DNA from 3 places in the Nocardioides sp. CCNWLW216 genome. Region 3 is predicted to be linked to each of the others. Evidence: riboswitches for the same ligand, from Rfam matches in the RefSeq annotation. Region 3 holds a riboswitch; each other region holds the start of a gene.
The links. A riboswitch is a leader RNA that binds a small molecule or an ion and turns the genes downstream of it on or off. The one in region 3 is predicted to bind cobalamin.

Region 1 (10,278 bases), on a different contig from region 3:
GACGCTGTCGGCCAGCTGGGGCAGCACCGTGACCGCGACGACCAGGGCGGTGCCGATCTCGTAGAGCGCCGACGGCATCGAGCGCAGCAGCCGCTTCGGGTTGGCCAGCGCGTTGGCGGCGCCGAGGCAGATCACCACCGCGGCCAGCCGCATCCCGTCGTACAGCCCGGCGAGGAGGGCCTCCTGCGTGACGGGGCCGAGCAGGGTGATGCCGAGGACCCAGTCCGGAAGCGGGATCTCTGGCAGATCGAGCAGGACGGTCCCCTCGTAGGACCCCCCGAAGATCAGGCGGAAGACGACCCGGATCACCACGATCGCCAACCCCAGCCAGAGGTAGAGGCGGAACGAGCGGGCCCACGGCTGCTCGGAGCGGCGGGCGGTCACGACCAGGGCTGCGACGCCCACCAGGAGCAGCAGCACGAACGGGTTGGTGGTCGCCGAGGCCGCCGCCGCGAGGCCGATCGCCCACGCCCACCAGGCCAGCGGGTGCAGGTCGCGCGGCAGCCGACCCGCGCGGACGGCGGTGGCCGCGGTCACGGTCCCGACGAGCGAGCGGACCGGCGACGGAGGACGACGGCGCCGGCCGTCCCGCCACCGATCGCGACGAGCAGGATCAGCACCAGCCAGGTCGGGACGCCCTCGTCCTCGGTGGTCTGCTGGGCCGCGGGCGAGAGCACCGGCTCGTCGACGTTGCCGGCACCGGCGGTCGGCGACACCGCTGGGTCGGTGCTCGGTGCCGCGGTCTGCGCGCTCGTGGCGGAGGGGGACGCGGAAGGGGCGGACGGCGTCGCGGACGGGCTGGTGCTCTCGGACGTGGCCGACTCCGTGGGGGCGCCCGACGGGGTGCCGGCGCTCGGGGCGCCCGTGGTGGGCGCGCTCGACGGCTGCCGGGTGGGCGTCGCTGACGGCTTCTTCGTGGGCTTCTTGCTCGGCTTCGCCGACGGCTGCTTGGTCGGCTGGGCGGACGGGGTGGCCTTGGCATGCACCGGCGGTGTGGCTCCCGGCGCCCTCGCCCCGTCGACGTCGTCCCAGGCGAACGCCACGCTGCCCCCCGCCGGGATCCGGAGCGACTTCACGCCCCGGGTGGCGTAGGTCCAGCTGCCGGACGTCCCGTCCGACCACCACAGCGACCAGAAGCGGTCACCGGGCGGCATGCCCTGGCAGGGATCGTCGGCCGGCGCGCCCTTGACCCGGCAGACGGCGCCGGCGAACTCCTGCGTGTAGGTCAGCTCGTAGTCGGCCGCCGGGAACAGGTCCTTGGCCAGGCCGCTGGTCCCGACGCAGGACTGCCCGACCCCGCCTCCGAGGGAGCCGTAGTCGACGACCACGGTCACCCCCGTGCCGGTGGTGCAGGCCGCGGCCTGCGCGGTCGGGGCCGGTACGACGACCGCCGCCGCGGCCACGAGGGCCGCGGCGACGAGTCGCACAAGGTGGTGTCGCACGGTCAGCGGACGACCCGGAAGGCACCCTTGCCGGTGCGGTTGGTGAACTCGCCTCGGACGGTGACCTTGCGCTTGCCGACCTTGCCGGTCGCCTTGACCACGGTGCGGAAGACGCCATTCGCGTTCGCGGTGCCGCGCACGACGCGCTTGCCCGTGACCCGGAGCGTCACCGACTCGCGCGGGGCCAGGCCGGTGACCCGCGCCCGGACCTTCTTGCCCTTCGCGACCCGCTTCGCGACGATCACCCGGAACTTGGTGGCGCCGAGCGCCTTCACCGTGGCCGTCGCCGGGCGGCCGGCGGTGCTGAGCGTGAGGACGTGGTTGCGCGTGCCGGCCGGGATCGCGACGGCCACGGCACCCGGTCCGGAGACCTGCTTGCCGGTGCCGACGCCGGAGACACAGCCGCGCTCGCCGGCGTTCAGGCCGGAGACCTTCAGCGAGATCGTGCGACCCGCCTGGACGTAGTCGGTCGGACCCGAGAGGGCCGGCTTGCTGGTGGGCAGGTAGGCGAGCCCGGCGAGAGCCTGCGCCGTCGCGAAGACGGTCTGCTCACGGTTGTCCTCGGTGACGCCCTCGGGGAAGGTGCTCGACGTCCAGCTCACCGCGCCGGCGGCAGGCGCAGCCGCGCCGCAGGCGGGCAGCGAGACGTACTGGTGGGCGGCGACCCAGGCGGCCGCCTTCGCCGCCGGCGCGTTCGCGCCCGCGAGACCGAGCGACCAGGCGGCCAGGCCGGTGTCGTTGGCGTTGTCCTCGGACTTCAGGCACTCGTAGTTCGGCGGGCCGGCGTACTCGGTGCAGTTCTCGAAGCCGCCGGTGGCCGACTGCTTGCCTCCGAGGAACGCGACCGCCTTGTCGATCGCGGCCTGGGTCGGCGCGTCCTTGACCTCGAGCGACGCCAGGGCCGCCAGCGAGTAGTAGGTGGCGAACTGGTCGCCCTCACCGACACACGGGGTGGAGTAGCCCCAGCCGCCGTCGGCGCACTGCCCGGAGCGGAGGTACTCGGCCGACTTCGCGGCCTCGTCGCTGCCGCCCTCGACCAGCGCGAGGGTCCCGAACCACTGCTGGGCGTACTGACCGCCCAGGGCACCGGTCGTGTCGTCGGTGTTGTCCTCGACCAGGCCCAGCAGGTTGAGGTCCGTGTCGCCGGCCGACGTCGGGTCGCCGACGAGCCCGTAGAACCACGCTGCCTTGGCGATGCTGTTGTTGCCGGTCGCGTAGCTGGCGACCCGAGCGTCGACGCCGGTCTTGACGGCGGCCAGCACCTGCGGGGCAGCGCCCGAGGCCTCCAGGCCGACGCCGAAGTCGAGCGTCTGGCCGAGGCTCGGCAGCGTGCCCGCGGTCGTCTGGGTCGCGAGCCAGGTCGCGGCGGCGGTGGCCGCCGGGGTCGGCGGCGTGGTGGGCGCGGCCAGGGCCGGCGCACCGGAGACGGCGACGACAGCGGCCGACGCCAGGACGGGCGCGGCCACCAGGGCGGCGGCGCGGCGTACGAGGTGGTTCATGGGTTCCTTCCCGCTGCTCAGCGAGAAGGCCGTCGAGGCCGACCCGCTGGTTTCCTCGACAGCGAAGGGTCAGGACGCGTCACGGCAGGTGCTCCGGCTCGCCGCGGAGTACGTCGTACTCCGCGCCACACGGTTGCGGGTCAGCGCCGGGCTCGCACCGGCTTCCCCTGCTGCGGGCGTTGGTGAATGTGTCCCGGCACCATAACCCCGCTCCCGGCGCAGGACGTCATGCGGACCGAGCCCCCGAGGGCTCCCTCCGCATGACGTCCGTCACGCGGGGCTCAGGCCAGCTTCTCCAGGATCAGCTCGCGCACGCGGGCGGCGTCGGCCTGGCCGCGCATCTCCTTCATCACGGCGCCGATGAGGGCGCCAGCGGCCGCGACCTTGCCGTCGCGGATCTTGTCGGCGACGTCGGGGTTGGCGGCGATCGCGGCATCGACCGCGGCACCGAGCGCGCCGTCGTCGGAGACGACCGCGAGCCCGCGGGCCGCGACGATCTCCTCCGGCGTGCCCTCACCGGCCAGCAGGCCGTCGAACACCTGGCGGGCCAGCTTGTCGTTGATCGTGCCGGCGTCGACCAGGGCCTGGACGGCGGCCACCTGGGCCGGGCTCACGCCGAGGTCGACGACGTCGACGCCCGCGTCGTTGGCCCGGCGGGTCAGCTCGGCGATCCACCACTTGCGGGCCGCCTGGGCGGACGCACCGGCGGCGATGGTCTCCTCGATCGGGCCGAGCAGGCCCGAGGCGACCACGTCGCGCATCTCCAGGTCGGTGTAGCCCCACTCGGCCTGCAGCCGGGCCCGGCGCTCGACCGGGTTCTCGGGCAGCGTGCCGCGCAGCTCCTCGACCCACTCCCGACTCGGCGCCACCGGCACCAGGTCGGGCTCCGGGAAGTAGCGGTAGTCGTCGGCGTCGGACTTGGGACGGCCGCTCGTGGTGACGCCGGTGTCCTCGTGCCAGTGCCGGGTCTCCTGGAAGATCGCCTCGCCGCTGTCGAGGATCGCGGCGTGCCGCTGCATCTCGTAGCGGACCGCGCGCTCCACCGAGCGGAAGGAGTTGACGTTCTTGGTCTCGGTGCGGGTGCCGAGCGTGCCGGAGCCCTTCGGGGCGAGCGACAGGTTGACGTCGGCGCGCAGGTTGCCCTGGTCCATCCGGGCCTCGGAGACGCCGAGCGCGACGATCAGGTCACGCAGCTGGCTCACGTAGGCCCGGGCCACCGCCGGCGCCTTGGCCCCGGCGCCGCGGATCGGCTTGGTGACGATCTCGATCAGGGGGATGCCGGCGCGGTTGTAGTCGACCAGCGAGTAGTCGGCGCCGTGGATGCGCCCGGTGGCGCCCCCGACGTGCAGCGACTTGCCGGTGTCCTCCTCCATGTGGGCGCGCTCGATCTCGACGCGGAAGGTCTCCCCGTCCACGTCGACGTCCATCCAGCCCTCGAAGCAGATCGGCTCGTCGTACTGGGAGGTCTGGAAGTTCTTCGGCATGTCCGGGTAGAAGTAGTTCTTCCGTGCGAACCGGCACCACTCCGCGATCTCGCAGTTGAGCGCCAGCCCGATCCGGATCGCCGACTCGACGGCCTTGCCGTTGACGACCGGCATCGCGCCGGGCAGGCCCAGGCAGGTCGGGCAGACCTGGGTGTTCGGCTCGCCGCCGAAGACCGCCGGGCAGCCGCAGAACATCTTGGTCGCGGTGTTCAGCTCGACGTGGACCTCGAGCCCGAGGGCCGGGTCGTACGACGCGAGCACGTCGTCGAAGGCGACGAGGGTGTCACTCATGCCGAATCTCCGTCCAGGGAAGGTGCCTTGTCCAGCAGCGGGGCGCCCCACTGCGCCTCGAGGGCGGCCTCGAGCGCCGCGCCGACGCGGTAGAGGCGGTCGTCGGCGAGCGCGGGGGCCAGGATCTGGAAGCCGGCCGGCAGGCCGTCCTCGTCGGCGAGCCCGCTGGGCAGCGAGATGCCGGGAACGCCCGCGAGGTTGGCGGGGATGGTCGCGAGGTCGTTGAGGTACATCGCGATCGGGTCGTCCAGCTTCTCCCCCAGCTCGAACGCCGTGGTCGGCGCGGTGGGCGAGACCAGCACGTCGACCTGCTCGAAGGCGGCCTCGAAGTCGCGCGTGATGAGCGTGCGCACCTTCTGGGCCGTGCCGTAGTAGGCGTCGTAGTAGCCGCTCGACAGGGCGTAGGTGCCCAGGATGATCCGGCGCTTCACCTCGTCGCCGAAGCCGGCGTCGCGCGAGGCCCGCATGACGTCCTCGGCGCTCGGGTTGTCGATGCCCTCGGGCAGCACCCGCAGGCCGTAGCGCATGGCGTCGAACTTGGCGAGGTTGGAGGACGCCTCGCACGGCATGATCAGGTAGTACGTCGCCAGCGCGTGCACGAAGTTCGGGCAGGACACCTCGACGACCTCGGCGCCGGCCTTGACCAGCAGGTCGACCGACTCCTGGAAGCGGGCCAGCACGCCCGCCTGGTAGCCGTCGCCGGACAGCTCGGTGATCACGCCGACCTTCAGGCCGCTCAGGTCGCCAGCCGCACCCTCGCGGGCGGCCGCGACCAGGTCGGGCAGCGGCTGGTCGATGCTGGTGGAGTCGAGCGGGTCGTGGCCGCCGATCAGCTCGTGCAGCAGCGCGGCGTCGAGGACCGTGCGGGTCACCGGGCCCACCTGGTCGAGGCTGTTGGCCATCGCGACCAGGCCGTAGCGCGAGACCCCGCCGTACGTCGGCTTCACGCCGACCGTGCCGGTCACCGCGCCGGGCTGGCGGATGGAGCCACCGGTGTCGGTGCCGAGGGCCAGCGGCGCCTCGAAGGCGGCGACCGCGGCCGCCGAGCCGCCGCCCGAGCCGCCGGGGATCCGGGTCAGGTCCCAGGGGTTGTGCGTCGGCCCGTACGCCGAGTGCTCCGTCGAGGAGCCCATCGCGAACTCGTCCATGTTGGTCTTGCCGAGGATCGGCAGGCCGGCCGCCTTCAGCTTCGCGACCACCGTGGCGTCGTACGGCGGGACCCAGCCCTCGAGGATCTTCGACCCGCAGGTCGTGGGCAGCCCGTCGGTGGCCAGGACGTCCTTGACCGCGATCGGCACGCCGTCGAGCGCGTGCAGCGGCTCGCCGGCCGCGCGTCGGGCGTCGGAGGCCGCGGCCTGCTCGAGCGCGCCCGCGGCGTCGACGTGGAGGAAGGCGTGCACGGCGCCCTCGACCGCGGCGATGCGGTCGAGCGCGGCCTGGGTCAGCGCCACCGAGGTGGTCTCGCCCGCGGCCAGCGCGTCGGCGGCCTGGGCGGCGGTCAGGCGGGTCAGGTCGCTCACTGCTCGTCCCCCAGGATCCGCGGGACGGCGAAGCGCTGCTGCTCCGAGGCCGGGGCCCCGGAGAGCGCCTGCTCCGGCGTGAGCGAGGGCCGGACGACGTCCTCTCGGAAGACGTTCGTCAGCGGCACGGGGTGGGACGTCGGGGGCACGTCGTCGCCGGCGACGCCGCTGATCGAGGCGACCGACTCCAGGATCACCGACAGCTGCGGGGCCAGGTGGTCGAGCTCGGCGTCGTCCAGGTCGATCCGGGCGAGCGTCGCCAGGTGCGCGACCTCGTCTCTGGTGATCTCAGGCATGGACTCCATCCTAGGAGAGGGAGTCGTTTGTCCCGTCGGCGGTCGGTTACCGGTCTGGTTGAAGGCTCAACCGACCTGCGGATGGAGATCCACCTGATGCCCACCAAGATCGCGATCGTCTACTACTCCTCGTACGGCACGACCCACGCCATGGCGCAGCGGATCGCCGAGACCGCGGAGAAGCACGGCGCCGAGGTCCGGCTGCGGCACGTGCGCGAGACCGCGCCGGCGTCGGCGTACGAGGGGCAGGACGCCTGGAAGGCGCACGTCGAGGAGATCGCCGACGGCCCGTTCGCCGAGCCCGACGACCTGGCCTGGGCCGACGTCGTCGTGATGGGCTCGCCGACCCGCTACGGCCACGTGACCAGCCAGCTGCAGTCGTTCATCGACACCCTCGGCCCGCTGTGGTCGGAGGGCAAGCTGGCCGACAAGGTCTACACCGCGTTCACCTCGTCGCAGACGCTGCACGGCGGCCAGGAGTCGACGCTGCTCGCGCTGCACACGACCTTCGCCCACCTCGGCGGGATCATCGTCCCGCCCGGCTACACCGACGCCCTCAAGTTCAACGACGGCAACCCGTACGGCGTCGGCAAGGTCACCGGGTCCTCCCCCGAGCTCGACGACACCGACCTCGCCGCCCTCGACCACCTGGTCACCCGGGCCCTCGACATCGGCGCGAAGCTCGCCGTCTGACTCCTTCTTCCCCCACGAAGGAAGCGCCGCCACCCGACCGGGTGGCGGCGCTTCGTCGTACGACGGCGATCAGCAGCGGCGGATCTTCTTCAGCTTGATCGGGCCACCGTCGCCCATCTGACCCTGGAACTGGAAGGCCTCCAGGACGAATCGCTTGTCGTTCTTGCGGATCCGCACGGCCACCGGCTTCGAGGTGACGCCCTGGCCGACGATCGGGGTCGCGGCGCGGTCGATCTCCTTCTCGCCCTTCCGCACGATCAGGCCGACGCCGACCTCCGCCTCGCGGCCGTTCACGACCCGGGTGACGACCTTCCAGCTCTTCCCGTTGGGCGTCGACTTCTTGCAGGCCTGCTGCTTCGCGCCCGACCAGGTCTTGATCGTGGCGAACTTCGTCGTCGCACGCTCGGCCGGGGCCGCCTGGGCCTGGGCGAGCGAGGGCACCGCGACGAGCACGGTGGTGGACAGGGTGAGGGCGATGAAACGCCCGATCTTCTTCATGCAACGACAGTTCCACCGATCCGCGGTTCCCGTGGCCGAAGCACGGAACCGAAAGGGTGAATCTCGGACCGCCCAACCGACTACCGGGTCCGCCGCATCTGTGAGGGTGACCCACCGAGGGAGGCGCCGATGCCCAGACCCCCGTCCGACGCGGAGTTCACCGACTTGGTCCATGCCAGCTGGCCGCGCCTCTACCGCACCGCCTACCTCCTGGTCGGCGAGCACGCGCTCGCTGAGGACCTGGTACAGACGGCGCTGGCCAAGACCTACGGGTCCTGGTCCCAGGTGCGCTCACTGGACGCCGCGCCGGCGTACGCCCGCACCGTGCTGGTCAACACCGCCACCTCCTGGTTCCGCCGCCGCTCCTGGCGCAACGAGCGCCCGACCGAGCAGTTGCCCGACCAGGGGTACGACGCCGACCCGGCCGAGCGTCCCGCGATGGTGGCGGCACTCGCCCAGCTGCCGCCGCGGCAGCGTGCCGTGATCGTGCTCCGCTACTACGACGACCTTGGCGTCGCCGAGACCGCCGCCGCCCTCGGCTGCTCCGTCGGCACCGTCAAGAGCCAGACCTCCGACGCCCTCGCCAAGCTGCGCCTGCTGCTCGGCGACGCGGTCGTCCCGCACCCCCTGGGAGCCCCGCATGACTGACCGGCTCAGCACCCTCCTGCACGACGAGGCGGCCGCGCTCGACGTCCCCGCCGCTGACGCGGCCACCGTCCTGCACCGCGGCCGGGCCGTCCGACGTCGCCGCCGGACGGCCCGGATCGCGGGCACCGGCGCCGTCGCCGCGGGTCTCGCCGTCGCGGCCACCCTGGTGGCCGTCTCCCGTGGCGACACCCCCCGCACGGTCGAGCCGGCCGACCCCGAGCCGCACCCGGTCGCCGACACCGGCGTCACCTTCAGCGTCGGCACCACCCTCTGGTACGACGACGCCACCCGCAGCGTGCAGGTCCCGGACGCCGCCGTGAAGTCGCTCTACTACACCTCGGCCGGGGTGCTGGTCCGGCACGGCGACAACGGCTACAGCGACGGAGGTGGCGAGCAGCGCTTCTCGCTGGTCACCCCCGACGGCGAGATCCGACCCGTCGGAGTGGTCACCGAGGAGGTGGCCCACACGACCGATCCCACGCAGCCCTACCTGGCCTGGACCCAGTCGGTGGACGGGGTGGCCGAGCTGGTCGTGCACGACGTCTCCACCGACCAGGAGGTCGCTCGGGTCGCGCTGCCCGATCTCGACACCGATGGCTTCCAGCAGACCGTGCTCACCGGCGACACCGCGTACGTGAGCTCCGGGGACGAGTCGGTCCGGGTGAGCTGGCGCAACGGCGAGACCGAGTCGCTGGACGAGGTGATCACCGAGGTCGGCGGGGAGCATGCCCTCGTCGACGGCTCGGTGATCGACCTGGCCAGCGGCCTCACGGTCTACCGTCCGAGGCAGCGTGACGTCTGGCTGGACCTCTCCCCCGACGGCCACTACCTCCTGATCGGCCGAGAAGTCTCGACCAGGACGTCGTTCAGCGTGGTCGACCTGGACGAGCAGCGGGGTGCCGTTCGCCTGGCCGGCCCGACGCCGTACACCTGGACCGCCGGCAGCGTGCTGGCCAGCGTCTCCGTCGGCGAGGTCGCGGTCTGCGCCCCCGACACCGGCGTGTGCGCGGCGTCGCTGAAGGACTTCGGGATGGACGAGCAGGAGTTCCGGGCCGGCCTCCGCCTAGGCGGCGCGACCTACGAGTCCTGAGCCTCCTCGGCCGGCGGCGGACCGTTCTCGAGCAGCGCCGTGAAGCCGGCCTCGTCGAGCACGGGGACACCGAGCTGCTCGGCCTTGTCGGCCTTGGAGCCGGCGTTCTCGCCGACCACGACGAAGTCGGTCTTCTTCGACACCGAGCCGGACGCCTTGCCGCCGCGGGACAGGATCGCCTCCTTGGCGGAGTCGCGGCTGTAGCCCTCGAGGGAGCCGGTGACCACGATGGTCAGGCCCTCCAGGGTGCGCGGCGTCGACTCGTCGCGCTCGTCCTGCATGGAGACGCCGGCGGCGGTCCACTTCTCGACGATCGCGACGTGCCAGTCGACCTCGAACCACTCGATGACGGCCCGCGCGATCGTCGGCCCGACGCCCTCGGCGGCGGCCAGCTCCTCCTCGGTCGCGGCGCGGATCGCGGTCATCGAGCCGAACTCCTGCGCGAGCGCGCGGGAGGCGCTCGGGCCGGTGTGCCGGATCGACAGCGCGACGAGCACCCGCCAGAGCGGGACGTCCTTGCGGGAGCCGAGGTTGTCGAGGAGCCGCTGGCCGTTGGCGCTCAGCACCCGGTCGCCGTCCTCGCCCTTCTTGGCCGCGCGGGTGAACAGCTCCGTCGCGAGCAGCTTGTCCGCGTCGAGGTCGAAGACGTCGCCCTCGTTGGCGATCACGCCCGCGTCGAGGAGCGCCGTCGCCGCCTCGTAGCCGAGGCCCTCGATGTCGAAGGCGCTGCGGCCGGCCACGAAGTAGACCCGCTCGCGCACCTGGCCCGGGCAGCGCTCGTGGTTGGGGCAGCGCCGGTCCTTGTCGCCCTCCTTCT
Region 2 (10,278 bases), on a different contig from region 3:
TCCGCGGCCACCATGCCGACGGTGCTGCCGATCCAGGTGCCGAACCAGCCCTCGTGGGTGGCCAGGGTGATGGTGGCGAGCATGGTCTTGTCACCGAGCTCGGCGAGGAAGAAGGCGAGGCCGACGGCGAGGATCGCGGCGCCCTGGCTCTTGCGCGCCTTCTCGGCCTCGTCCTCGGTGAGCTCGTCGCCGCGCAGCGTCCAGGCGGCGAAGCCGAGGAACGCGATGCCCGCGACGATGTTGATGACGTCCTGGCTGTCGGCGAAGGCATCACCGATCCAGTAGCCGATGCCGACCGAGGCCAGGTGCACGATCGCGGTGGCGACGGTGATGCCGATGATGACGTCGCGGGCCTTGTAGCGCGCGGCGAAGGTCATCGCCATCAGCTGGGACTTGTCGCCGAGCTCGGCGACGAAGATGACGGCGGTGCTGATCAGGAAGGCTTCCACGGGTTCCTCTCCGGGCCTGACCGGCCGGAGGGATGTCCTGGGGGACGTGCCTTCGACCAGGCACGCCCGACACGGATGTCAGAGATGGTGCGACTGGTCGAAAGTCTCGTCCGCCGGCTCATCGCTGAGCTGGCCCGCTGCACCGGTCCCGCGCGAGCGGGGCAGTATGTCGACACAGCTGTTGGGGACTACTCCCTTTCGTTGAAAACCGTACCGCAACGCCCGCCGGTACGACGAACCCGCGTCAGCGGAGGTCGCGGCCCACGATCAGTCGAACCAGACCGAGTCGCAGGAGCCGCAGCCGAACTCCCGGACCGCGGCGCCGTCCGAGAAGTCGACGCTCCGCAGGCGCCACGTGTGCTGGCATTCGGGACTTCCTTCCACGAGGCGCAGGCGAGCCATCGGGGGTCGGGACGGCAACGGGACAACCGGCTCCGGTGCACTCACGTGGGGACCTCCCGTGCTCGAGAACTGGGCCGGCGGGGCGGTTCCCACCCGGCCGTCGCTTCATTCCCCCCACTCCTCCAGACGCGCGGGGGGCCGGTGGCGTTGCCTCGACCCGCACCGGACTAGACGGGTCCGGGCACCTCGTACGTCAGCTCCAGGCCGTCGGCCCAGCTCGAGCAGGTGCAGCCGGCCGGGTCGGGCAGGGTGCCGATGGTGGTCGTGAGCAGGCCGGTCAGCCGCTCCAGGTTCTGCCGGAAGAGCGCGAAGACCTCCTCCTGTCCGACCCCGGAGCCGGACTCGACCCCGGCGTCCATGTCGGTGACCAGCGCGATCGCCGAGTAGCACATCCGCAGCTCCCGGGCGAGCGCCGCCTCGGGGGCGCCGGTCATGTTGATCAGCGTCCAGCCCTGGGCGCCGTAGTGGCGCGACTCGGCCCGCGTGGAGAACCGCGGCCCCTCGATCACGACCATGGTCCCGCCGACCTTCACCTCCGGGTCCGCGTCCGCGACCGCCAGCGACATCCGCGGGCAGTACGGGTCGGCGAAGGGCAGGTGCACGGCTCCGGTCTCGACGTAGCTGGAGATCCGGCGGTGGGTGCGGTCCACGAGCTGGTCGGGGACGACCACGTCACCCGGCGCGACCTCGGCGCGCAGTCCGCCGACCGCGCACGGAGCGAGCACCTGGCCCACGCCCAGCGAGCGCAGCGCCCACAGGTTCGCCCGGTAGTTGATCCCGTGCGGAGGGTGCTTGTGGCGCTTCCCGTGCCGCGGCAGGAACGCGACCCGACGGCCCGCGACGGTGCCGAGCGAGACCGGCGCCGACGGGGCGCCGTACGGCGTCTCGACGACGACCTCCTCGGCGTCGTCGCCGCGCTGGGTGAGGAAGGAGTAGAAGCCGGTGCCGCCGATGACGGCGACCTCCGCCCGGGGTGAGCTCATGGCCGAACTGTGCCAGAGCAGCGGGGCGCGATAATCTCCGAGCGCCAGTCGACCATCACGTGAGTGAGGTCAGGGAACCCGGTGCGACTCCGGGACTGACGCGCAGCGGTGTGGGTGACGGGCGGGGCACGGGACGGGGGCGACCTCGGACCAGTCACTGGGCCGCGAGGTCCGGGAAGGCGCTCCGCACCGGTCGATCCCGAGTCCGAAGACCTGCTGGCCCTTGCGGCGACCGCCGCGAGGTCGACGCGGGTCTCGCGCACGGGCCCGGACCTCGAAGGACCTGATGTGTCTGGATCGTCCGGCGGATCGCTCCGCACCCGGCGGGACCGCTGCCCCGGCGTGCTGCGCCCCTGGCCGGCCGAGGACGGCGCGCTGGTCCGGCTGCGCCTGGTCGGCGGCCGGGTCTCCCCCGCGTCCCTGAGCGCGCTCGGCGAGGTCGCCCGGCGCTACGGCGACGGCGACGTGCACCTGACCGGCCGGGCCAACCTCCAGCTGCGCGGACTGCCCTCCGGGCCGGACGGCGCGCTGCCCGCCGAGGTCGTCGAGGCGGTCGAGGCCACCGGCCTGCTCCCGTCGCGCACCCACGAGCTCGCGCGCAACCTGATGGTCTCCCCGCAGACCGGCCTGGCCGGCGGACGGGCGGACCTCCGGCCGGTCGCCACCGACCTCGACGAGCGGCTCCGCGCCGCCCCCGACCTGGCCGCCCTGCCGGGCCGCTTCCTGTTCGTGCTCGACGACGGCCGCGGCGACCTGATCGACCGCACCGCCGACCTGGGCCTGGTCGCCCTGTCCGCCCAGCTGGCCCAGCTGCGGGTCGGCAGTCGGCGCTGGGGCGACGTCGTCCCCCTGACGAAGGCGGCGCAGTTCCTGGTCGTGCTGGCCCAGCGGTTCCTGGTCGCCGCCGGCACCGGGCCGGACGCGCCCTGGCACGTCGACGAGCTGGCGCTGCCGCTCAGCGAGCCGTTCCCCCTGGGCGGCGAGGCCCCTGCCCCGAGCGGGCCGCTCCCCCACGGCCCGGTGCCCGGCGGGCTCCACGTCGCCGCGCCCGACGGTGTCCTCGACCCCGACCTGGTCACCCGGCTGGCGTCGTACGAGCGCGAGCTGGTGGTCACGCCGTGGCGCGGCGTGCTCGTCCCCGACCCGGAGGAAACCCGATGAGGCGCCCGACCAAGCGCTACCCGTACGTCGACGACGGGCCCGCGATCTACGTCGACTCGTTCGCGACGATCCGGCGCGAGGCGTCGTTCGCCGGGCTGCCGACCGATGCGGAGAAGCTGGCCGTGCGGATGGTGCACGGCAGCGGCCAGGTCGACCTGGTGCCCGACCTGGTCGTCCACGACCGGCTGGTCGCCTCGGCCCGGGCCGCGCTGATGCTCGGCGCCCCGATCCTCTGCGACGCGCGGATGGTCGCGATGGGCATCACCGCCGGTCGGCTGCCCGCCGACAACGAGGTGCGGTGCTTCCTCACCGACGAGCGGGTGCCCGACCTGGCCCGCTCCTTCGGCACCACCCGGACGGCGGCCGCGGTCTCGCTGTGGGAGCCGCTCCTCGACGGCGCGGTCGTCGCCATCGGCAACGCCCCGACCGCGCTCTTCCACCTGCTCGAGATGCTCGTCGACGGCGCGCCCCGCCCGTCCGCGATCATCGGCTGCCCGGTCGGGTTCATCGGCGCCGCGGAGTCCAAGGAGGCGCTGTCCACCTTCGCCGCCGACCACGGCATCGACGTCCCGTTCGTGACGGTCCGGGGTCGCCGCGGCGGCTCGGCGATGGCCTCCTCGGCGATCAACGCGCTGGCCCAGGAGGAGGAATGACCGGCCGGTTCTCCGGCGTCGGGCTGGGGCCAGGCGACCCCGAGCTGATCACCCTGAAGGCCGCCCGGCTGATCGGCTCCGCCGACGTCGTGGCCTACCACGCCGGGGTCGGCAAGCAGTCCAACGCCCGGCGTACCGCCGCGGCGCTGATCCCGGCCACCGCGGTCGAGGAGGAGCTGCGCTACCCCGTCACCACGGGCGCGACCGAGCACCCGGGCGGGTACGCCGGCGCGCTGGCCGACTTCTACGAGGAGTCCGCGGCCCGGCTGGCCGCCCACCTCGAGGCCGGGCGCGACGTCGTCCTGCTCGCCGAGGGCGACCCGCTGTTCTACGGCTCGTTCATGTACATGCACGACCGGCTGGCCGAGCGCTTCGAGACCGAGATCGTGCCCGGCGTCCCCGCGTTCGCCGCCGCCACCGCCGCCGCGGCCAGCCCGCTGGTGCGCCAGACCGACGTCCTCACCGTGCTGCCCGGCACCCTGCCCGAGCCCGAGCTGGCCCGGCGCCTCGCCGACACCGACGGCGCGATCATCATGAAGCTCGGCCGCACCTTCCCCGCCGTACGACGGGCGCTGGAGGCGGCCGGTCGCCTCGACGGCGCGCTGTACGTCGAGCGCGCGTCGATGCCCGAGCAGCGCTGGCTGCCCGTGGCCGAGGTCGACCCGGCGTCGGTGCCGTACTTCTCGCTCGTGGTCGTGCCGGGCGACTCGGTGCACGGGGCCGGCCGCCGGACCGCCGCCGACCCCACGCTCACGCCGGCGGGCCGACCCCGGGAACTGCTCGTGGTCGGGCTCGGCCCCGGCCCGGACGCCTGGCTGACGCCGGAGGTCGAGGTGGCCCTGGGCGAGGTCGACCACGTGGTCGGCTACGCGCCGTATGTCGCACGGGTGCCGCAACGGCCGGGACTGCAGCGGCACGCGTCGGGCAACACCGTCGAGGTCGACCGCGCCCGGCACGCGCTCGACCTGGCGCGCGCGGGCGAGCGGGTGGCCGTGGTGTCGGGCGGCGACGCCGGGGTCTTCGGGATGGCCGCGGCCGTCTTCGAGGCCGCGGAGGACCCGGCGTACGCCGACGTCCCGGTGCGGGTGCTCCCCGGGGTCTCGGCCGTGCAGGCGGTGGCCGCGCGGGCCGGCGCCCCGGTGGGCGCGGACTTCGCGGTCCTCTCGCTGTCGGACCGGCTCAAGCCGTGGTCGGTGGTCGAGCGGCGGCTGCGCGCGGTCGCCGAGGCCGACCTGGTGCTGGCCGTCTACAACCCGGCCTCGCGCTCGCGGACCCACCAGGTCGTCGAGATGCAGAAGCTGCTCCTGGAGCACCGCTCGCCCGGGACCGTCGTGATCGTCGGCCGCGACGTCGGCCGGGCCGAGGAGTCGCTGACCGTGACCACCCTCGGCGAGCTGGACGCCGGCAGCGTGGACATGAAGTGCCTGCTGATCGTGGGCGCGTCCTCGACCCGGGTCAGCGCCTCGGGCGCGGTGTGGACCCCGCGGTTCGTCCACTAGCGAGGCGCGGGCCGGATATCGTGCCCCGCGTGCGGCAGCGCTCTCTCGAGACGGCCGACCGGTGCGCGTCACCGGCCAGCCTCCCCGGGGTTACCCCGGGGACCACCGGAACGTTCGGGCACGGCACCGCGCGCGACTCGCTGCGCTCCGCTGCAGGTCTTCGCGCGCACGACGGGACAGGTCGAGCAGCGCTGCCGCACCCCCACCTCGCCCCGGCGTCCGCGCCCCGGTGAGGGACGACCTCGCCCGGGCGCTGGCCGCCGGGTTCCTCACCGGCGACTGGACGGTGACCGGGCTCGGCGCGAGCGGCGCGGGAGTCCTGGGACGACGCCCCCGCTGGCTGGCTCCCCTCGTGCAGCAGACGCTCGACCTCTACCCGCGTCCGCCCCACGACCGCCCGCGGGAGCTCGCCACCAACCTCGCCGGGCTCCGCGCGGCGGCGAAGGCGCTCCGCACGCGTCCGGTCGCGCAGCCCGTGGCCCCCACGCGGATGCTCGCCAACCGCTGGCGGCTGCCGGTGCTCGACGACCTCGGCGACCTGGCGGATCTCCTGGGGGTCACCGCCACCGAGCTGGACTGGTTCGCGGATCCACGGCACCTGGCCCGCAGCGCCGCGGACGTCCCGCTCCAGCACTACCGGGTCAACCACCGGATCGCACCGAGCGGCGCGGTCCGCGTGCTCGAGGCACCCAAGCCACGCCTCAAGGCCGTCCAGCGGCTGCTCCTCGACGAGGTCCTCTCGCGCGTCCCGCCCCACGAGGCGGCGCGCGGGTTCCGGCCCGGCGGCTCGGTCGCGTCGTACGCCGCTCCGCACGCCGGCCGACCGGTCGTGGTCCGGCTCGACCTGGAGGCGTTCTTCGCCAGCGTCACGGTCTCCCGGGTCTACGGGATCTGGCGTACGGCGGGCTACCCCGAGCCGGTCGCACACCGGTTGGCGGGGCTGGTCACCGCTGTCCTGCCGCGCTCGGTCTGGCGCGCGGTCCCGCGGCCCGCCGACGACGGGCTGCTGGACGCCCACTGGCGGCTGGGTCGCCGGCTGGCCGCGCCGCACCTGCCGCAGGGCGCTCCGACCTCCCCGGCGGTGGCCAACCTCGCGGCGTTCCGGCTGGACGTGCGGCTGAGCGCCCTGGCCCGGTCGTGGGGCGGTCGCTACACGCGGTACGCCGACGACCTGGCCTTCTCCGGCGCCACGGGCTGGGGCACCGGCACCTCCCGGCTCCTCGACGCGATCGAGGAGGTCGTGCGGGACGAGGGGTTCCGGCTCAACGCCCGCAAGACCGGCGTGATGCCGCGCGCGGGCCGGCAGACCCTCGGCGGGCTGGTCGTCAACGACCGACCGCGAGTGGCCCGGGCGGAGGTCGACCGGCTCCGCGCGATCCTGCACAACTGTCGCCGGTCCGGGGCGAGCAGCCAGAACCGCGACGGCGTCCCCGCGTGGGAGCAGCACCTCCGCGGCCGGATCGCCTGGGTGGCCCAGCACGACCCGGTCCGCGGCGCCCGGCTGCTGGCCGAGCACGACGCGGTCGACTGGAGCCGCTGAGCCCTACGCCCGCTCTACGCCCCGTGGGCGTCGAGCAGGATCCCGACCGCCTGCCGGGTCGCGGCGGTGCTGCCGCCGCGGACGACGGCGTACGCGCTGGCACCGTCGAAGAGCAGGGTGAGCTGGAGGGCCAGGGCGTCCGGCTCGGCGACGCCGGCCTCGCGGGCGCGCTCGGCGAACCACGCCGTCAGCGCCTCCTTGTGCTGGCGGGCCGTGACCGAGGCGGGGTGGGCGGGGTCCTTCAGCTCGGTCGCGGCCCCGACGAACGGGCAGCCGCGGAAGCCGTCGTCCTGCGCGGCCCGCTCGAGCGCGTCGAAGACGCCGAGCACCCGCTCACGCGGCGGAGCGTCCGCGCCCGGGTCGCCCATCGACCGCAGCGCGGCGCCGCGGGCCTCGAGCATCGCGACGATGACGTCGTCCTTGCCCGCGAAGTGCTGGTAGAGCGAGCGCTTGGAGACCTCCGCCTCGGCGCACAGCCGGTCGACGCCGACCGCATGGATGCCGTCGGCGTAGAAGAGTCGCTCGGCCGCGGCGACCAGGCGGTCGCGGGCTCCGGGCTTGCGGGTGGTCGCGCTCACGGAACCGATCCTAGGCACGCCCTTGCCGAAAGTAAACCGATCTGTGTACCTTCGTGGCAATACACCGATCGGTGTACTTCGACTCCGAGGAGACCCGCATGACCACGCTCGCCCACCAGACCGTCCTCGTCACCGGCGCCAACCGCGGCATGGGGGCCGCGTACGTCGCGCAGCTCCTCGAGCGCGGCGTCGCGAAGGTGTACGCCGCCGCCCGCGACCCGCGCTCCGTGGTCGCCGACGACCCGCGCGTCGTACCGCTGGAGCTGGACGTGACCGACCCGGAGTCGGTGCGCCGCGCGGCGGCCGCGGCGCCGGACGTGACCGTGGTGGTCAACAACGCGGGCCTGGCTGCGCCCACGTCGGTGCTGGCCGGGGACCCCGCCGGCCTGCGGCGCGAGCTGGAGGTCAACCTGCTCGGGCCGCTCGCCGTCACGTCGGCGTTCGTCGAAGGGGTCGTCGCCGCGGGCGGCGCGATCGTGAACGTCGCCTCGGCGCTCTCCTGGGCGGCCCTCGGTCAGTCGTACGGCGTCTCGAAGGCGGCCCTGTGGAGCGCCACCGACTCGATGCGCTTCGAGCTCGCGCCGCAGGGCGTGCAGGTGGTCGGGGTCTACGTCGGCTACGTCGACACCGAGATGGTCAGCGGGGTCGACGCCCCGAAGGCGGACCCGGCCGATGTGGTGCGCCAGGTGCTCGACGGCGTGGAGGCCGGAGCGCTGGAGGTCCTGGCGGACGAGACGAGCCGCGGGGTGCGGGCGGGCCTGCACCTGCCCATCGAGGAGCAGTTCCCGCAGCTCGTCGCGTCCTGAGCCAGATCGGGGTCGATCAGGAGGAGGGGACCTCGACGCAGTCCGTCGCGCCCTTGGACGCCTCGGCGGCGGCCTTCGTGTCGTCCTCGTCGCCCTTGAAGTCGCTGTCGCCGTCGGCGATCGCCTGCAGCGCGTCGTCGGAGAGGTCGGAGTCGACGTAGAGCTTGGCCATGCAGTCCCAGTCGATGCCGTCGGTCGGCACGCTGTCGCCGAAGATCTCGCTGGCGTTGTCCTGCATCCCCTCCGAGACCTCGTCGACGGACGGCCGGCCGCCGCCACCGCAGGCGGTCGCGAGCGTGACGACGAGGAAGGCGGAGGCGATCAGCTTCGGGGCACGGTTCTTCAAGTTCGGATCCTGTCTTCGGGGGGAGTGCCTGCCGAGTCCGGCGTGGCGTCCGTGACCCTCCCCGGCTGCGTCGCTCCCCACACCCCGTCTAGACAGGTTTCTTTACCTTTCGGGTGAGGCGTACGTCGCACCCGGACCGGCGATCGTCCGGCGCCTACCGGGACTCCTTCGCCGAGCGGTCCCGGGCCGGGTCGTAGAGGTAGGACTCCCCGCCGGCGGCCGGGTCCAGCGCGCGACCGACCAGGACCACGGCGGCCTGGCGAAGCCCGGCCGCCTCGACCCGGTCGGCGACGTCGGCCAGGGTGCCGTGCAGGACCAGCTCACCGGGCTGGCTCGCCCGGTGCACGACGACGACCGGGCAGTCGGCGCCGTACTCCTCCACGAGCTCGGCGGCCAGCTCCCGGATCCGGGTGATGGCCAGGTGCAGGACCAGCGTGGCCCGGGTCGCGGCGAAGGCGGCCAGCGACTCGGTCGCGGGCATCTTCGTCGACCGGGCCTGGGTGCGGGTGAGCACGACGCTCTGGGCGACGAGCGGCACGGTCAGCTCGCGGCCGACTAGGGCCGCCGCGGCGGCGTACGCCGGGACGCCCGGGGTGACGTCCCACGGCACCTCGGCGGCGTCGAGGCGGCGGCCCTGCTCGGCGACCGCGGAGTAGACCGACGGGTCACCCGAGGTCAGCCGTACGACGTCCCGGCCGGCGCGGTGGGCGTCGAGGAGGTGGCCGACGATGGCGTCCAGGTCGAGGTCCTGGGTGTCGACGAGCAGCGCGTCCGCACGACAGTGCGACAGGACGGCGGCGTCGAGGTAGGTGCCCGGGTAGAGCACCACGTCGGCGGCGGCCAGCATGCTCGCCGCCCGGAGGGTCAGCAGGTCGGCCGCGCCGGGTCCGGCGCCGACGAAGTGCACGGTCATGGGTGCTTGCTCCAGCTCCACTGGGTGACGGTACGGGCGGGGGTCCACCCGGTGAACGAGCCGATGGGCGCGGCGTGCTCGACACCCACGCGGGTCAGCTCGCCGCCGAGGTCGGCGTACCTCTCGGCGAGGAGGACCTCGGTCTCGACCGTCACACCGTGGACCACGAGTCGGCCGCCGGGGCGGAGTCGCGCGACGCACGCGTCGAGGAGGCCGGGAGCGGTCGCGCCGCCGCCGACGAAGATCGCGTCGGGGGCCTCCGCCGGCAGCACGTCGGGCGCGCGCCCGGTGACGACCTCGAGGGCGGGTACGCCGAGGGCCGCGGCGTTCCGGGCGATCCGCGCGGCCCGCTCGGGGTCGGCCTCGACGGCCGCCGTGCGGCAGGACGGGTGCGCGCGCATCCACTCGATGCCGACCGATCCGGCACCGGCGCCGACGTCCCAGAGCAGCTGGCCGGGCTGCGGCTGCAGGCGGGCCAGCGCGACCGCGCGCTGGTCACGCTTGGTGAGCTGGCCGTCGTGCTCGAAGGCCTCGTCGGGCAGGCCGGTCGCCCAGGAGCCGACCACCGGACCGTCGAGATCGAGGGCCAGGACGTGCAGCCGCGGGCTGGTGCCGTTCCAGGACGCCGCCGTGCCGGTCGCGCGCGACTCGGTCGGGGCGCCCAGGTCGCCGAGGACGGTCATCGCGCTGGCGCCGTACCGGGCGTCGATGAGGAGGCGGGCCACCTCGGCCGGGGTCCGCTCGTCGGAGGAGAGCACCAGCACCCGGCGGCCCGGGGCGAGCTCGCGCAGGACCGCGTGCGGGTCGCGGCCGACGACGGTCACGACCGCGGTCGTCTCGGCCGGCCAGCCCATCCGGGCCCGGGCCAGGGCGACCGAGGACACCGCCGGGTGCAGCTCCACCGCGTCGGCGCCGAGCAGGTCGACGAGGGTGCTGCCGATGCCGGAC
Region 3 (10,278 bases):
TCCTGCACCTCGCGCACCCATCGCTGAGAGGGCTTGCGCGGGCCGAGCTCTCCGAGCCGCCGGATCAAGGGTCCGACGACGTCGGCATCAGCACGGCGTGCCAGGTCGCGTGCAGGAACTCCCCACCCGTCGCCGTCCGTGATCAACGACAGGTCCACGAGGTCCGGCGGCGTCGCCGTCGCCAGCACCCGCCGGACCAGCAGTCGCATCCGCGGGACCGCCCAGAGCTCGGGCGACAGGTCGTCGAGCCAACTCCGGCACCGGTCGAGCTGGTCGACCAGAACGGTGTCGGCCAGCCCGGCGCCACACACCGACGCCGCGCCACGTAGCCCCGCGCCCACCCGACAGTGGTCGAACTCGCTGCGCTGCCTGACGACCTCGAGGGCGAGGCATGCCGTGGCAGGGTCCCAGGGCAACCGCCGCCGGCGGAGCCGATCGAACGTCTCCTCCACCCGGTGGTCATCGGGGCCCTCGTGACCGAGCAGGACGAGCAGCGCCGACAGGCGGACGCGAGCATCCAGCGGCGCCGTACCCGTGCCGTCGAGCCAGCGCTCCCAGTCCAGGCCCGCGTCGTCGAGCGCGCGGGCCAACGCCTCCCGCTCCCGGTCCAGCAGAGTCACGCGGGCGAGTATGCCGCTCTCCACCGGCCCACCGGTGCGGACGCACCGCCACACCGATCCGGACGAAGCCCCAGACCACGTCCAGTCCGGCCGCCAGCTCGTGCACGGGCCCAGTGCTTCCTGTCTGACCAGGAGAGGCAGGTCGTTCCCACTCTTCGCTGCGGGGCAGTCCCGGAGTCACACCGGCTTCCCTCTCGCGACGACTCCCCTGGATGGAGAGCCGAACCAGCTGCGCCGACCACTAGACAGGGCGAATCACACGGATGTGCTCCCTGGACGTGGGTGAATCCTGGCGCAGCGTCTCGACCAGGCGCTCGGCCTCGTCCGGCCCGACCCCGCCGTACCAGGTGTCGTCGGGCTGGACGCTGACGACCGGCGCGTGGTTGCACGGGAACTGGCAGCCGGTCTGGGTGACCAGCACGTCGTCGTCGCCGAGCCCGGCGGCCATCAGGGCCAGGGTCAGCGCCCGCGCGGTGTCGTCGGCGCCCCGGGCGGTGCAGCGCGGCCCGCGGCAGACCAGCACCTGGTGCCGGTGCGCCGGCACCTCCTCCCAGGCCGCGGACTCCAGCGGCGCCTCGGTGCCGGCGATCGGCCGCGCCCGGGCCAGCACCGCCGCGAGGTCGTCGTCCTCGCTGTCGAGGAGGCCGGTCGCGACCACGACCTCGGGCGGCTCGGGCCGCTCGCGCCACCAGTGCGCGGCGACCCGGCGCAGCCAGGAGTTGCCCGGCGCGATCCCGAACGCCACCCCGACCAGCACGATCCGGGGTACGCCGGCGTCGGCCAGCCGGTCGAGCTCGCGGCGCAGCGCCGGGTCGGCGAGCTGCAGGTGCGCCACGGACGCGCCGTGCCGCTCGGCGAGGGCCGCGAGCCGGTCGGGCGGCTCGGCGACCCCCATCGCGACGAGGACCAGGGTCATCGGCAGGGTCATCGGACGACTCCTTCCCAGCGCACGTGCGGCCTCGGCTGCGTGGGGTGCGGCTCGACGGTCACGCGGACGCCGTACACCTCGGCGACGAGCGCGGGGGTGAGCACCTCGGCGACCGGGCCGTGCGCGACCAGGCGGCCCCGGTCGAGCACGACCAGGTCGTCGCAGTACGCCGCGGCGAGCTCCAGGTCGTGCAGCGCCGCGACCGTGGTCAGGCCCAGCCCGCGCACCCGCTCGAGGAAGTCGAGCTGGTGCCCGAGGTCGAGGTGGTTGGTCGGCTCATCGAGCAGCAGCACGCTCGGCTCCTGGGCCAGCGCCCGGGCGAGATGGACCCGCTGCCGCTCCCCGCCCGACAGCGCGTGCCACGGCCGGTCCGCGAGGTGGTCGACGCGCGCGGTGGCCAGGGCCCGCTCCACCGCGTCGATGCCGCCGGGGTCGGACTGCGGGGGCCCGAACCGCACCCGGTGGGCGATCCGGCCCAGGTCGACGACCTGGCGCACCCGCAGGTCGAGCGAGGTGGACGCGTCCTGCTCGACCAGCGCGAGCAGGCGGGCCCGCTCACGGGCGCGCAGCACGTGCACGTCCTGGTCGTCGAGCAGCACCCGTCCCGTCGCGGGTCGGCGCAGGCCCGCGACGGTGTGCAGCAGCGTGGTCTTGCCCGAGCCGTTGGGGCCGAGCAGGCCCGTCACCCGACCCGGTCGACAGGTCAGCGAGACCGCGTCGAGGACGGTCGCGCCGCCCAGCGTGACAGCGACCCCGTCCACCACGATCGACGGCGCCGTCATGCCGACCTCCCCGACCGGCGCAGCAGCAGGGCGAAGAACGGGACGCCGACCGCCGCGGTCACGACCCCGACCGGGATCTCCTGGCCGTCGACGACCGAGCGGGCCAGCGTGTCCGCCCAGACCAACAGGGTCGCGCCGACCAGCGCCGACATCGGCAGCAGCAGCCGGTGCCGCGGCCCGGTGAAGGCGCGTACCAGGTGCGGCACCACCAACCCGACGAAGCCGATCGTGCCGGCGAACGCGACGGCGGCCGCGGTGGCGAGCGCCGTACCGCCGAGCAGGACCCAGCGCAGGCGGGTCACCTCGATGCCCAGCGAGCGGGCCGAGGACTCCCCGAAGGCGAACGCGTCGAGGTGGTCGGCGCAGGCGGAGAAGCCGAGCGTCGCGACGACCGCGACACCGACGACCAGCAGCGCCGTACCCCAGCGGAAGCCGGCGCCCGAGCCGAGCGTCCAGGTCAGCACCCGACGGGCCGCGTCGTGGTCGCCGGAGCCGATCACGATCAAGGAGGTGTACGCCGAGCACGCCTGCCCGACCGCCACCCCCGCGAGCACGGTCCGAGTGGGCGCGAGCGAGCCCGACCGGCCGACCGCGAGCAGCAGCACCAGCCCCAGCGCGGCCAGCGCCCCGGCGAAGCCGGCGAGCGTCACCGCCGCGGGGCCCGCGAACCCGGCGACCGACACCCCCAGCACGATCACCGTCACCGCACCGACGGCCGCGCCGCCGGAGAGCCCCAGCAGGTAGGGGTCGGCCAGGTCGTTGCGGGTCAGCGACTGCAGCACCGCGCCGCAGCAGCCCAGCACCGCTCCCACGGCCGCCATCCCCAGCACCCGCGGCATCCGGAGCTGCCAGACGATCTGGTCGTCGAGCAGGCTCACCCCGCGGTCCCCCAGGCCGACGCGTCGCAGCACCACGTCGAGCACGTCCGGCACCGGCACCGCGACGGCGCCGGTGCCGAGCGCGACGGCCATGGTGACCAGCAGCACGGCGACCGCGAGGACCGGGGCGAGCCCGGTCCGCAGGGTCACGGGAGCGCGGAGAGCTGCTCGGCCAGCGTGCTGGCGCCGTCGATGAGGCGCACACCGGGCGTCCCCATCGAGTAGGGCACCGTCGCGAACCGGCCCTCGCGGACGGCGGTCAGCTGGGAGAGCACCGGGTCCTTCTCGAGGTACGCGCGCTTCTCGGCGGCCGTCGACCACGAGGCGTCCGCGAGCACGATCGCGTCCGGGTCGGCCGCGACGACCTCCTCCCAGCTGCCGTCGGCCCAGCCGTCCTCGACGTCGGCGTAGAGGTTGGTCGCGCCGACGGCGTCCAGCACCAGCTGCGGGCCGCTGGAGCCCGCGCCCACGAGCGGCGTCTTGTCGCCGGAGTCGTACCAGAGCACGTCCAGGCCCGCGCCCGCTCCCTCGTCGCCCAGCTCGGCCAGGGTCCGCTTCTGCTCGGCCCGGATGTCGGCGCCGCGGTCGGCCACGCCGAACGCGGTGGCGACCGCGTCGATCTCGTCCCAGACCGCCTCGAAGGTCGTCGCGGGGATGTCGGCCTGGTCGGCGCAGCCGAACGGCGAGAGGTACGACGCCACGCCGTCGGCCTCCAGGTCGCCCTGCGGCCCGGCGACCTCCGGGTCGAAGGCGCTCGTGTACGACGCGTAGACGAAGTCAGGACGGGTGGCGAGGAGCTCCTCGCGGGTCGGGTACTCCTTCGCGATCACCGGCACCGAGGCGTACTCCTCGGCCCAGGCCGCGGCCGGCTCCGGGTCGTCGAGGTACGCCGTACCGGCCATCCGGTCGGCGAGCCCCAGGGCCAGCATCACCTCGGTGGCGCCCTGGTTGAGCGTGACGGCCCGCTCGGGCGCCGCCTCGACGGTGCTGATGTGCCCGCAGGCGGTCACGTCGACCGGGAAGCCGGCCTCGGGCGCCGCGTCGGCGCTCGCCGGCTCCGGCTCGCCGGCGCAGCCGGCCAGGACGAGCGCCAGGGCGGCGACCGGGACGGCGGCCCGGACGGTGGTGGACAGGACTGACGGCAGGGGTCGACTGCGCATGATGTTCTCCAAACCCTCGTGGAACATGACATGCCGTGGCCGGTCTCCTGGCTTCCGCTTCAGCACAGGGCGGTCGACCTTCCCGGGCTCGCACCCAGTGGTCCGACCCATCCGGAGATGGGCCGCGAGGACCGTCCTGCTCGACGGCTACAGTGGCGAGGGCCGCGCCGGCATCAGACCGGCTTCCCGTGCACCACGGCGCGAGAAACCTAGCGCAGGTCCCTCGCCCCCGACCCGATCGGGTCAGAGCGTGGCGAGGTGCACCACGGCGGTCGTCGCGATGGTGCCGCCGATCAGGGTGATGCCCGTGGCGCCCAGCAGCGGCGCCACCCGGGTGGCGAGCCGGAGCGCGGTCCGCGACTCGGCGGCCCGGACGACGACGTTGCGCCCGCCCAGCGCGAGCAGGCCGACCACGAACAGCACGCTGGACAGGCCGAGCCCGAAGCACAGCACCAGCAGCAGCGCGAACCCCGACCGGCCCGTGAAGAACCCGGTGACGAGCACGAGGAACGCTGCCGGCGACGGGGTCAGACCGCCCGACATGCCCAGCAGGACCAGGCTCGGGCGGGACACCGCGACCGAGTGCCCGTGGCCGTGGCCGTGGCCGTGGCCGTGGCCATGACCGTGCCCATGACCGTGGCCATGTCCCGGTTCGTGGCCGGCTCGCCAGGCCCGCACGTGCCGCCGGACCAGCCACAGGCCGAGCACCAGGGCCGCGAGGCCGGCGACCAACTGCAGGCCGGTGGTCAGGCCCTCCAGGTCGACCAGGTCGGAGAGCGAGAAGAAGGTCCAGGCGGTGGCGACCACGAGCACGGACATCGTGTGCATGGCCGCCACGCTGACCCCGAGCCAGGCGGCGTCGCGCACGCGTCCGTCGCCCCCGATCAGGAACGCGGCGGCCAGTGTCTTGCCGTGACCAGGGGCGACGGCGTGGGCGGCCCCGGCGAGGAACGCGACGGCGATCGCCGCCGGCACGAATCCCGGCGACGACACCAGCTCCACCAGACGCTCGCCCGGCGCCTCCAGGTCGAGCAGGTACGGCGCCGCCGCCGTGACCAGGATGCTCATGCCGCGGCCGTCGTACCGGCCGGGGTCGCGGTGGTCGTCCCGTCGCGGGAGACACCGGAGGCGTGCGCCGAGACCGTCGGGACGCCGGGCGCGGCGCGGCGCAGCACGAGGTGCACGCGGGATTCCTCTCGGTAGCGCGAAGGCCGGTGGCCGGTGGCGACCGGAGCCTGACGCCGACCGGCGACCCGGACCGACCGCGCAGGTGAACGCCGAGGGACCGGCGAGTGAAGGACCGACCCCCGCGTCCCGGGGTTGATACCGGGTGACTAGGTTGCTTGCTGCACATCGTTCGCAACAACGCAGCAGAGGCGGCAGAGGAGACCCGTGACCCAGGTGCTGACGGCCGACCCGCTCGGCCTCGCCGGCCGTCGGCGTCGTACGACGGGGTGGCTCGCGGGGCTGGTCGCCGCGCTCCTCGGCACCGTCGTGGTCGCCGTCGGCGTGGGAGCGTTCACCGTCCCGCCGGGCGAGGTGGCCGCGATCATCGGCCACCACCTGCTCGGCTGGCCGGGCGAGCGCACCTGGAGCGGGCCGGCCGACGCGATCGTCTGGCAGGTCCGGCTCCCCCGCGTGCTGCTCGGGTGCCTCGTCGGCGCCGGCCTCGCGGTCTGCGGGGTGGCCCTGCAGGCGATGGTTCGCAACCTGCTCGCCGACCCCTACCTGCTCGGCGTGAACTCGGGCGCCTCCAGCGGGGCAGCGGCGGCGATCCTGTTCGGGGTCGGTGCCGGGCTGGGCGAGCACGCCCTCCAGGTCAGCGCCTTCCTCGGCGCGCTCGCGGCCTCGGTGCTGGTGTTCCTCGTCGCCCGGAGCGCCGGTCGGGTCACCTCGGTCCGGCTGCTGCTGGCCGGGGTCGCGGTCGGCTATGCGCTGTACGCCGCCACCAGCTTCCTGATCTTCGCCTCCGGCTCCGCCGAGGGCGCCCGCTCGGTGATGTTCTGGCTCCTCGGCTCGCTCGGGCTCGCCCAGTGGAACACCCCCCTGGCCGTGGTCGCCGTCGTCGTCCTCGGCACCGTGGCGCTGCTGACCGCGTGGGGCCGCCGTCTCGACGCGTTGGCCATCGGCGACGAGACCGCGCACACCCTCGGCGTCTCGCCCGAGGTGTTCCGGATGCTGCTGCTGGTCGTGGTCGCCCTGTGCATCGGCGTCGTCGTCTCCGCCTCCGGGAGCATCGGCTTCGTCGGCCTCGTCGTGCCCCACCTGGCCCGCCGGGCCGTCGGCTCGACCCACGTCCGCGCCGTCCCCGTGGCCGCCCTCATGGGCGCCGTCCTGCTCGTCTGGGCCGACGTCGTCGCCCGCGTCCTGCTGCAGCCCCAGGAGATCCCGATCGGGATCATCACCTCCCTGCTGGGCGCCCCGTTCCTGCTCGTCCTGATCCGCCGTCTCCACGCCACGACCGCCTGACCCACCCGCTGACCCAGGAGCCCGCCATGCCCCGCCCCCTCGCCCCGATCGCCCTCGGCCTGAGCCTCGTGGCCGCCCTCGTCGGCTGCGGGGCGGACGCCGAGGAGAACGAGCCCACGTCGACCAGCAGCGGGTCCTACCCCGTGACCGTCGAGAACTGCGGCGCCGACGTGACCTTCGACCGCGCGCCCGAGCGGGTCGTGATGCTCAAGAGCGCCGCCGTGCCCTACCTCCACGACCTCGGCGTCATGGACCGGGTCACGGCCCGGGCCGGGCAGTACCCGGCCGAGTACTACGACGACGAGACGCTCGCCGAGCTCGACGAGATCCCGCTGCTGACCGACGAGCTCGACAGCAGCGGCCACCTGCAGATCTCGAAGGAGGTCGTGATCGCCGAGGAGCCCGACCTGGTCCTCGGCCAGGTCGACAACCTGGCCCGCGACACCCTGACCGCGGTCGACATCCCGCTGCTGGAGGAGCCCGCCCTGTGCGACTCCGTCGGCAGCGAGCGACCGACGTACGACGACGTCTCCGAGCAGCTGCGCACCTACGGCCGGGTCTTCGGCCGCGAGGAGCAGGCCGAGACCGCGGTGACCGCTCTGGAGGAGCGGCTGGCGCAGGTCGAGGCGCAGGTCGGCGAGCCCTCCGGGCGCACCGCCGCCGTCCTCTACCCGACCGTCGGCGGGGGCGTGACCTACGCCTACGGCAACCGGTCGATGGCCGACCCGCAGCTGGCGGCCGCCGGGCTGGAGAACGTCTTCGCCGACGTCGACGAGCGGGTCTTCGAGGTCACCCTGGAGGAGCTCCTCGGGCGGGACCCCGACGTCCTGGTGCTGCTGCACAGCGACGGCGACCCCGACGCGGTCGCGGCCGCCCTCACCGACCTGCCGAGCGCCGACGAGCTTACCGCCGTCCGCAACGGTGACCTGATGCCGCAGCTGTTCAACTTCACCGAGCCGCCCAGCCCGCTGTCGGTCGAGGGTCTGGAGCGGATCGTCGAGCGCTTCGGCGACGGCTCGTGATCGAGGCCCACGGCGTCTCCTGGTCGTACGGCGACCAGCGGGTCCTCGACGCGGTCTCGCTGGCCACCGCCCCGGGCCGACTGCTCGGCCTGATCGGTCCCAACGGCAGCGGCAAGACGACCCTGCTCCGGCTGCTCTACGGCGCGCTGAGCACCCCCACCGGCGCCGTCGAGGTCGACGGCAGCCCGCTCACCACGATCCGCCCGCGCGAGGCCGCCCAGCGGCTGGCGGTCGTGGTACAGGAGAGCGGCGGCGAGTCGACGCTGACCGTCGCCGAGATGGTCCTGCTCGGGCGCACCCCGCACCTGTCCACGTTCCAGCGCACCGGCGAGGACGACCACGCGATCGCCGCCGACGCCCTGCGCCGCGTCGGGGCCACCCACCTGGCCACCCGCGCGTTCGCCGGCCTCTCCGGCGGCGAGCGGCAGCGGGTCCTGATCGCCCGGGCCCTGACCCAGCAGGCCAGCCACCTGCTGCTCGACGAGCCGACCAACCACCTCGACATCCGCTACCAGCACGAGGTCCTGGGCCTGCTCACCCGGCTCGTGCACGAGCTCGGCACCAGCTCGGTGGTCGTGCTCCACGACCTCAACCTCGCCTCGCGCTACTGCGACGACCTGGTCCTGCTCGGCGACGGCGGGATCGTCGCCGCCGGCCCCACCGACCAGGTCCTCGCCCCCGAGCTGCTGGAGCCGGTCTACGGCATCGGCGTCCAGCGGGTCGAGCACGGCGGCGAGCTGCACCTGCACTTCCACCCGTTCCCCGACACCCACGACCAGGAGGTCGCGTCATGACCGATCCGCTGCAGGCCACCATCAACGACTACTGGACCGAGCGCGCCCCGTCGTACGACGACTACCAGCAGCGCCCCGAGCGCCGCGACCTCGACGCCGAGGTCTGGAGCGCGATCTGGGCCGCCGCGCTGCCCGAGGCACCCGCCGACGTCCTGGACGTCGGCACCGGCAGCGGCCACGTCGCGTTCCTGCTCGCCGACCTCGGCCACCGGGTCACCGGCTCCGACCTGTCCGACGGCATGCTCGAGCGGGCCCGGGAGCGTGCGGCGACCCGCCGTACGGCGCCGCGGTTCGTGGTCGCCGACGCCGTCGCCCCCGACTTCCCGGCCGGCTCGTTCGACGCCGTCACCGGCCGCTACGTCATGTGGACGCTCCGCGACCCCGAGGCGGCGGTCCGGAGCTGGGTCCGGCTGCTCCGTCCCGGCGGCGTGGTCGCGATGGCCGACAGCACCTGGTTCGCCGACGGTCTCGGGAGTCTGTACGGCGAGCGCCCCGCCGCCGCCCTCCCCCTCGCCGACGCCCGCTCCATCGACGAGACCGCGGACGTCCTGCGCCGCGGCGGCCTGGTCGACGTCCGGGTCGAGCCGCTCGAGTCGGTCCTCGAGCTGGACCGCTCCCACGGCGTCGCGCCCGGGCACGACGTCCAGCTGCAGTACCTCGTCACGGGACGTCGCCCCTGAGCCGGCCCCTCACACGACGTCCGGACGCCGCCGTGTGAGGGAGGTCTCCGGCTGCGGCACCACCAGCACCCCTCGGGGTGAGCGGGGTGGGGGCAGACGAGCGGGTAACGGAGGTGTGGGCGCCACCGCGCCTCCGAAGCAAGGAGAAAACTGCACATGGAAATCGTCGGCATCCTCGTGGCGGGCCTCATCATCGGCCTGCTCGGCAAGCTCGTCGCCCCGGGCGACAAGGACAACATCCCGCTCTGGCTCACCCTCGTCTGCGGGATCGGCGGAGTCCTCATCGGCCTCGGCGTCTACCGCGCCTTCGGAGGCGACGGGTCCAACGGCATCGACTGGACCCGGTGGATCGTCTCGATCGCCATTGCCGCGGTCCTGGTCGTGATCGCCTCCAGCGTGACCGGCCGTCGCCGCGTGGCCGCCCACCACTGACCCGTGTGACCTCGTGATGAGCCCCGCGAGCCGCGATCCCCACCGGGGTCGCGGTTCGCGCGCGTCCAGGACCCTCTCAGGCGTACGGCGAGCCGGCGCCCAGCTGCTCGACCTGCTCCACGAACCAGGGGCTGAGGGTCCACGGCGCCCGTCGTACGACGAGCGCGACGTCGGCCGGATCGGCCCACACGTGCTCCGCGACCTCGTCGGGGCGGGGCGCCGGATCCTGGTCGGTCGTCGCGAAGAAGACCGGGCAGACCTCGTTCTCGACGACGCCCCCGGCGTCCACGGCCCGGTAGCGGAAGTCCGGCAGGGCCGGACGCACGTCGACGACCGCGACGCCGAGCTCGTGCGCGGCGTACCGGTGCACGGCGTCGACCGGGTCCTCGCCGGGCCGGGGATGCCCGCAGAAGGAGTTGGTCCACACCCCGGGCCAGGTGCGCTTCGCCAGCGCGCGGCGGGTCATCAGCAACCGCCCGTCCCGGTCGAAGAGGTGGCACGAGAACGCCAGGT

Region 1: linked by a shared signal. The riboswitch ahead of V7S47_RS04605 (hypothetical protein) and the one ahead of V7S47_RS15855 (ABC transporter substrate-binding protein) in region 3 are both predicted to bind cobalamin.
Region 2: linked by a shared signal. The riboswitch ahead of V7S47_RS20105 (nitrite reductase) and the one ahead of V7S47_RS15855 (ABC transporter substrate-binding protein) in region 3 are both predicted to bind cobalamin.

What each region holds. Positions count from the first base shown of each region.
Region 1 covers NZ_JBBBBJ010000002.1:42,811-53,088, forward strand. Annotated here, with positions in the region: gene V7S47_RS04595 (CbiQ family ECF transporter T component) at 1-537, opposite strand, end outside; gene V7S47_RS04600 (hypothetical protein) at 534-1,442, opposite strand; gene V7S47_RS04605 (hypothetical protein) at 1,445-2,941, opposite strand; cobalamin riboswitch at 3,008-3,160, opposite strand; gene gatB (Asp-tRNA(Asn)/Glu-tRNA(Gln) amidotransferase subunit GatB) at 3,223-4,716, opposite strand; gene gatA (Asp-tRNA(Asn)/Glu-tRNA(Gln) amidotransferase subunit GatA) at 4,713-6,236, opposite strand; gene gatC (Asp-tRNA(Asn)/Glu-tRNA(Gln) amidotransferase subunit GatC) at 6,233-6,532, opposite strand; gene wrbA (NAD(P)H:quinone oxidoreductase) at 6,614-7,225, shown strand; gene V7S47_RS04630 (hypothetical protein) at 7,295-7,723, opposite strand; gene V7S47_RS04635 (SigE family RNA polymerase sigma factor) at 7,853-8,371, shown strand; gene V7S47_RS04640 (hypothetical protein) at 8,364-9,461, shown strand; gene ligA (NAD-dependent DNA ligase LigA) at 9,449-10,278, opposite strand, start outside.
Region 2 covers NZ_JBBBBJ010000010.1:73,610-83,887, reverse strand. Annotated here, with positions in the region: gene V7S47_RS20120 (TMEM165/GDT1 family protein) at 1-449, opposite strand, end outside; gene V7S47_RS20115 (hypothetical protein) at 717-851, opposite strand; gene V7S47_RS20110 (S-methyl-5'-thioadenosine phosphorylase) at 1,019-1,834, opposite strand; cobalamin riboswitch at 1,863-2,069, shown strand; gene V7S47_RS20105 (nitrite reductase) at 2,123-2,995, shown strand; gene V7S47_RS20100 (precorrin-8X methylmutase) at 2,992-3,648, shown strand; gene V7S47_RS20095 (precorrin-2 C(20)-methyltransferase) at 3,645-5,147, shown strand; gene V7S47_RS20090 (reverse transcriptase family protein) at 5,377-6,687, shown strand; gene V7S47_RS20085 (TetR/AcrR family transcriptional regulator) at 6,702-7,265, opposite strand; gene V7S47_RS20080 (SDR family oxidoreductase) at 7,364-8,071, shown strand; gene V7S47_RS20075 (hypothetical protein) at 8,088-8,417, opposite strand; gene V7S47_RS20070 (cobalt-precorrin-4/precorrin-4 C(11)-methyltransferase) at 8,572-9,330, opposite strand; gene cbiE (precorrin-6y C5,15-methyltransferase (decarboxylating) subunit CbiE) at 9,327-10,278, opposite strand, start outside.
Region 3 covers NZ_JBBBBJ010000006.1:275,422-285,699, forward strand. Annotated here, with positions in the region: gene V7S47_RS15835 (hypothetical protein) at 1-590, opposite strand, end outside; gene V7S47_RS15840 ((2Fe-2S) ferredoxin domain-containing protein) at 862-1,548, opposite strand; gene V7S47_RS15845 (ABC transporter ATP-binding protein) at 1,545-2,330, opposite strand; gene V7S47_RS15850 (iron chelate uptake ABC transporter family permease subunit) at 2,327-3,301, opposite strand; gene V7S47_RS15855 (ABC transporter substrate-binding protein) at 3,355-4,368, opposite strand; cobalamin riboswitch at 4,389-4,581, opposite strand; gene V7S47_RS15860 (HoxN/HupN/NixA family nickel/cobalt transporter) at 4,612-5,436, opposite strand; gene V7S47_RS15865 (FecCD family ABC transporter permease) at 5,761-6,837, shown strand; gene V7S47_RS15870 (ABC transporter substrate-binding protein) at 6,864-7,859, shown strand; gene V7S47_RS15875 (ABC transporter ATP-binding protein) at 7,856-8,653, shown strand; gene V7S47_RS15880 (class I SAM-dependent methyltransferase) at 8,650-9,333, shown strand; gene V7S47_RS15885 (GlsB/YeaQ/YmgE family stress response membrane protein) at 9,490-9,765, shown strand; gene idi (isopentenyl-diphosphate Delta-isomerase) at 9,842-10,278, opposite strand, start outside.